Regions from separate parts of the Streptomyces sp. NPDC050619 genome, predicted to be linked through region 1. Evidence: predicted binding sites of a transcription regulator. Region 1 holds the regulator's gene; each other region holds the start of a gene.
The links. Region 1 encodes HrcA, which represses chaperone genes, less so after heat shock. Its sites were predicted from a motif close to TTNGCACTCNGNNNNNCNGAGTGCNAA; they were not measured.
Positions count from the first base shown of each region.

Region 2: a site for HrcA is predicted at 723-749, ahead of groL (chaperonin GroEL). Genes of this name have one in related genera too.
Region 3: a site for HrcA is predicted at 790-816, ahead of groES (co-chaperone GroES). Genes of this name have one in related genera too.

Region 1 is NZ_JBFAIR010000001.1:409,531-411,715, forward strand. It holds gene AB0I77_RS01795 (MBL fold metallo-hydrolase) at 1-618, opposite strand, end outside; gene hrcA (heat-inducible transcriptional repressor HrcA) at 782-1,798, shown strand; gene dnaJ (molecular chaperone DnaJ) at 1,799-2,185, shown strand, end outside.
Region 2 is NZ_JBFAIR010000027.1:99,279-101,463, forward strand. It holds gene AB0I77_RS35760 (cold-shock protein) at 378-584, shown strand; gene groL (chaperonin GroEL) at 910-2,185, shown strand, end outside.
Region 3 is NZ_JBFAIR010000019.1:46,529-48,713, forward strand. It holds gene AB0I77_RS28610 (polysaccharide deacetylase family protein) at 1-722, shown strand, start outside; gene groES (co-chaperone GroES) at 963-1,271, shown strand; gene groL (chaperonin GroEL) at 1,412-2,185, shown strand, end outside.

The DNA of each region.
Region 1 (2,185 bases):
GTCGAGCGCGGCCGGCCAGTGCGACGGTACGGCGTCGGGGCCGGCCTGCGGTTCGCCGGACTCCTCGACCAGGTCGCCGCAGAAGACGACCTCCGGGGCACCCGGCACGAGGACCACCAGGTCGTGGGCGGTGTGGGCCGGGCCCACATTCGCCAGCAGGACCTGAAGGACCTGGCCGCCGCCGGCCAGGTCGAGGGTCCACTCGCCGGAGACATGGTGGCGGGGCGGCACCAGCGCATCGACCGCCTCGTCGGCCAGGCCGGCCTCCAGCCCATTGCGTACGGCGTCCGCCCGCAGCTCCTCGCGCGCGTGCCGTCCGGCGAACACCGTGTCGATGCCCACCGCGCCGAACACCTCCGCCCCCGCGAACGCCCCCGTGCCGAAGACATGGTCGAAGTGGGGATGCGTGAGCGCGAGATGGGTCACACGGTGACCGGCGAGCGCCTGAGCCTGCGCGCGCAACCGCGCGCCCTCGGCCAGGCTCGACCCGGCATCGATCAACAGGGCCGTGCCCTCCCCGACGACCAGCCCGACCGTGCAGTCCCAGCCGGGAAGCCGGCACCGGCCCACCCCCGCCGACAGCCGCTCCCATCCCAGCTCTTCCCAAGTCACGCTCATACCGCGACGCTAACGGTGACGGGCCCCGCGGGCACGGCGTCACGGGACCGGCCTTGCCCGGGGCGTACCCCACGGCCGTACACTGGGCCGGGGAAGGCTGGCACTCGAATATGAAGAGTGCCAGGACAGGCGCCGAGGGGACGATTTCTGGAGGTGTGCGCGGATGCTGAGTGAACGCAGGCTTCAGGTGCTGCGCGCCATCGTCCAGGACTATGTCGGCACCGAGGAGCCCGTCGGGTCCAAGGCGCTCACCGAGCGGCACAACCTGGGCGTCTCCCCGGCCACCGTGCGCAATGACATGGCCGCCCTGGAGGACGAGGGGTTCATCGCCCAGCCGCACACCAGTGCCGGGCGCATCCCCACCGACAAGGGCTACCGGCTGTTCGTCGACAAGCTCGCGGGTGTCAAGCCGATGACGGCGCCCGAGCGGCGCGCGATCCAGAACTTCCTCGACGGCGCCGTCGATCTCGACGACGTCGTGGCGCGGACCGTGCGGCTGCTCGCGCAGCTCACGCGGCAGGTCGCCGTCGTGCAGTACCCGTCGCTCACACGGTCGACGGTGCGGCACGTGGAGCTGCTGTCGCTCGCGCCCGCCCGCGTGATGCTGGTGCTGATCACGGACACCGGCCGGGTCGAGCAGCGGATGGTCGACTGCCCGGCGCCGTTCGGCGAAGGGTCGCTGGCGGATCTGCGGGCGCGGCTCAACAGCCGGGTCGCGGGCCGCCGTTTCGCCGATGTCCCGCAGTTGGTGGAAGATCTGCCGGAAGGCTTCGACACCGAGGACCGCGGCACGGTCTCGACGGTGCTCTCCACCCTCCTGGAGACACTCGTCGAGGAGAACGAGGAGCGGCTGATGATCGGCGGCACCGCCAATCTGACCCGCTTCGGACATGACTTTCCCCTCACCATCCGGCCCGTCCTGGAGGCACTCGAGGAGCAGGTCGTGCTCCTCAAACTCCTTGGTGAGGCGGGAGATTCGGGTATGACCGTGCGTATCGGGCACGAGAATGCCTACGAGGGACTCAACTCAACGTCAGTGGTGTCGGTCGGCTACGGTTCGGGCAACGAGGCAGTAGCCAAGCTCGGCGTGGTCGGACCGACCCGCATGGATTACCCGGGAACGATGGGAGCGGTACGCGCAGTGGCACGGTACGTCGGACAGATCCTGGCGGAGTCGTAAGTGGCCACGGACTACTACGCCGTTCTCGGCGTGCGCCGCGACGCGTCGCAGGAAGAGATCAAGAAGGCCTTCCGGCGGCTCGCACGCGAGCTGCACCCGGACGTCAATCCGGATCCGAAGACCCAGGAGCGGTTCAAGGAGATCAACGCCGCTTACGAGGTCTTGTCGGACCCGCAGAAGAAGCAGGTCTACGACCTCGGCGGCGACCCGCTCTCGCAGGCCGGCGCCGGTGGCGCGGGCGGCTTCGGCGCGGGCGGCTTCGGCAACTTCTCCGACATCATGGACGCCTTCTTCGGTACGGCGTCCCAGCGGGGTCCGCGTTCGCGCACCCGGCGCGGCCAGGACGCGATGATCCGGCTGGAGATCGAGCTCGACGAGGCGGCCTTC
Region 2 (2,185 bases), on a different contig from region 1:
AGAGAAGCGGAGGGGGCAATTCTGCATGGTTGAGCACGGTACAGTTGGGGAACCTGCTGCCTCTCGCATGGCGCGCACATATGAGTTCCGGCTCCGCTTGCGATGAGAAGTAGCCAAAGTGTGCAGGTCTTTTGCGCCTTTCGTTCCCTTTGTGGGGCCCGACTTGCCCCGGACTCGGCCGAATTCTCCGTACATTCCCGACCGGCCGCGCCCTGAATTCTCGTCTGATTGACCTGTTGCAGAGGGCAGTTGGGCAGATACATTCGGCCGCGGTCGACGCGTTCCGGCGCACGCCCCCAACCATGTGGGGGGGTGAGGTCTGACCCGGATCCGCGAAGTGTGGATCTGTGCAAGGGCCAGTAATAGGGGAGTTAGGCATGGCTCAGGGCACCGTCAAGTGGTTCAACGCGGAGAAGGGGTACGGCTTCATCGCGGTAGACGGTGGTGCGGATGTTTTCGTCCACTACAGCGCCATCCAGATGGACGGGTACCGCACCCTGGAGGAAGGTCAGCGAGTCGATTTCGAGATCTCGCAGGGCCAGAAGGGGCCGCAGGCGGACATGGTCCGACTGGCGACCGGCTGAAGCACGCGCCGACTGACAGCGACGACGTTCTTCTGTACTTCTTGCGAAGGGCTCGCACCTCCCGGGGTGCGGGCCCTTCGACATGCCCGGACCCTGCCCCTCGGCGTGCCCGGAGGCCGGTCTGATCCCGGAGACACGCTTGCACTCGGCAGGGGCGAGTGCTAATCATTGGCGTTAGCACTCTGAAGGTGAGAGTGACAACGAGGACCGGGTCGGTGAGGCCCGCAGGCCGGGTGGGGCAAGGAACCACCGGCAGGCGAGCCGTCCGTCGCGGGCGCCAGCGCGGTCCGGAGCAATCCACCCCAGTCCGGGAGGACCACTTCACATGGCCAAGATCATCGCGTTCGACGAGGAGGCACGGCGCGGCCTCGAGCGCGGCATGAACCAGCTCGCGGACGCCGTCAAGGTGACGCTGGGCCCCAAGGGCCGCAACGTCGTCCTCGAGAAGAAGTGGGGCGCCCCCACGATCACCAACGATGGTGTCTCCATCGCCAAGGAGATCGAGCTCGAGGACCCGTACGAGAAGATCGGCGCCGAGCTGGTCAAGGAAGTCGCCAAGAAGACGGACGACGTCGCCGGCGACGGTACGACCACGGCGACCGTTCTCGCCCAGGCCCTCGTCAAGGAGGGTCTGCGTAACGTAGCCGCCGGCGCCAACCCGATGGCCCTCAAGCGCGGTATCGAGAAGGCCGTCGAGGCCGTCTCCGGTGCCCTGCTGGAGCAGGCCAAGGACGTGGAGACCAAGGAGCAGATCGCTTCGACGGCCTCCATCTCCGCCGCCGACACCCAGATCGGCGAGCTCATCGCCGAGGCGATGGACAAGGTCGGCAAGGAAGGCGTCATCACCGTCGAGGAGTCCCAGACCTTCGGTCTGGAGCTCGAGCTCACCGAGGGTATGCGCTTCGACAAGGGCTACATCTCGGCGTACTTCGCCACCGACATGGAGCGTATGGAGGCGTCGCTCGACGACCCGTACATCCTGATCGCCAACTCCAAGATCGGCTCGGTCAAGGACCTGCTCCCGCTCCTGGAGAAGGTCATGCAGTCGGGCAAGCCGCTGCTGATCATCGCCGAGGACGTCGAGGGCGAGGCCCTGTCGACCCTGGTCGTCAACAAGATCCGCGGCACCTTCAAGTCCGTCGCCGTCAAGGCCCCGGGCTTCGGTGACCGCCGCAAGGCCATGCTCGGCGACATCGCCATCCTCACGGGCGGCGAGGTCATCTCCGAGGAGGTCGGCCTCAAGCTGGAGAACGCGACCCTGGACCTCCTGGGCCGCGCCCGCAAGGTCGTCATCACCAAGGACGAGACCACCATCGTCGACGGTGCCGGGTCCTCGGACCAGGTCAACGGCCGGGTCAACCAGATCCGCGCCGAGATCGAGAACAGCGACTCGGACTACGACCGCGAGAAGCTCCAGGAGCGCCTGGCGAAGCTCGCCGGCGGTGTCGCGGTCATCAAGGCCGGTGCCGCCACCGAGGTCGAGCTCAAGGAGCGCAAGCACCGCATCGAGGACGCCGTTCGCAACGCGAAGGCGGCCGTCGAGGAGGGCATCGTCGCCGGTGGTGGCGTGGCCCTGCTCCAGGCCACCGCGGTGTTCGAGA
Region 3 (2,185 bases), on a different contig from region 1:
AGGCGGCCGAGCGGGTGGGGTCGTACGGACCCACCGACGCGAACAGGCATCCGTACCGCCGCTGGGGCCTCGCGGCGCCGCTGCCCCCGGCCCCGAAGCCGGCCGCCCGGCCCCCGGCCGCCCGTACGGCGGGCCCGCGGCTCCCGCCCGTCGTCAGACACATCCGCACTCCCGACAAGGTCGTCTTCCTGACCTACGACGACGGCGCCGAGAAGGATCCGCGGTTCGTCGACATGATTCGTGAACTGCGGCTTCCGGTCAGCATGTTCCTCACGGACAGTGTCGTCGGACCCGGATACGGCCACTTCGCGCGCCTCCAGTCGGTCGGCGCGAACATCCAGAACCACACCCTCGACCACTCCGCCCTGCGCGGCCTGCCCTACGCAGGCCAGCGCGCCGAGATCTGCGGCCAGCAGGACAAACTCAGGTCCCGCTTCGGCATCCGCCCCCGCCTCTTCCGCCCGCCCTACGGCGCGTACGACGCCACCACCCTGCGCGCCGCCGCCGACTGCGGCCTCTCGGCGGTCGTCCTGTGGCGGGCGTCGATGGAGAGCCACGACCTGACGTTTGCCGCGGGCGAGGAACGGCTGCGGGCGGGCGACATCGTGTCGGTGGCATCCAGGGAGCGGACGGGCCCGAGCTTGCGGGAACGGACGACGAGGCTGCTGCGGGAGGTCCAGGGGAGGGGGCTGACGGTGGGGCGGCTGGAGGACTACCTGTAGCCATGCCGTTGCCGTTGCCGTCGCGGCTGCCGAGGCTCGCTGAAATCCCGCCCCGCGCCGCACGGCACTGGCACTCCGCTTGACCGAGTGCTAACCACAGTCATAGTCTCAGACCTGGCACTCCCCACTGGAGAGTGCCAACTACGCGACGGGCAGGTCCGGCACCCGCGACGACGGATCCACCTGGTCGCCACCTCAGACAGTTAACCCCGTGAGATCTCCGAAGGGGGAGGTCGGATCGTGACGACCACCAGCTCCAAGGTTGCCATCAAGCCGCTCGAGGACCGCATTGTGGTCCAGGCCGTCGAGGCCGAGCAGACCACGGCCTCTGGCCTGGTCATCCCGGACACTGCCAAGGAGAAGCCCCAGGAGGGCGTCGTCCTGGCCGTCGGCCCGGGCCGCTTCGAGAACGGCGAGCGTCTTCCGCTCGACGTCAAGACCGGCGACGTCGTGCTGTACAGCAAGTACGGCGGCACCGAGGTGAAGTACAACGGCGAGGAGTACCTCGTCCTCTCCGCTCGCGACGTACTCGCGATCATCGAGAAGTAATCACCTCGCTTCGCGAAGCACCTCGCGTCGTGAAGCACCTTTGCTTTTGAGCTGCGCCCCTGGCCCCCGCGACCATCAAGAAGCCGGGCGCCCGGGGCGCAGTTCGTTCGTCTCCAGAATTCCGAGAGGGCTACGCTCCCATGGCGAAGATCCTGAAGTTCGACGAGGACGCCCGTCGCGCCCTTGAGCGCGGCGTCAACAAGCTCGCCGACACCGTCAAGGTGACGATCGGCCCCAAGGGCCGCAACGTCGTCATCGACAAGAAGTTCGGCGCCCCCACCATCACCAACGACGGCGTCACCATCGCCCGCGAGGTCGAGGTCGACGACCCGTACGAGAACCTCGGCGTCCAGCTGGTGAAGGAGGTGGCGACCAAGACCAACGACGTAGCTGGTGACGGCACCACCACCGCCACCGTGCTCGCCCAGGCGCTGGTCCGCGAGGGCCTGCGGAACGTCGCCGCGGGTGCTTCCCCGGCCGCCCTGAAGAAGGGCATCGACGCGGCTGTCGCGGCCATTTCCGCGGACCTGCTCGCCTCGGCCCGCCCGATCGACGAGAAGTCCGACATCGCCGCCGTCGCCGGTCTGTCCGCCCAGGACAGCCAGGTCGGCGAGCTCATCGCCGAGGCGATGGACAAGGTCGGCAAGGACGGTGTCATCACCGTCGAGGAGTCCAACACCTTCGGCCTGGAGCTCGACTTCACCGAGGGCATGGCCTTCGACAAGGGCTACCTGTCGCCGTACTTCGTCACGGACCAGGAGCGTATGGAGGCCGTCCTCGACGACCCGTACATCCTGATCCACCAGGGCAAGATCTCCTCGATCCAGGACATGCTGCCGCTGCTGGAGAAGGTCATCCAGGCCAACTCCTCCAAGCCGCTGCTGATCATCGCCGAGGACGTCGAGGGCGAGGCC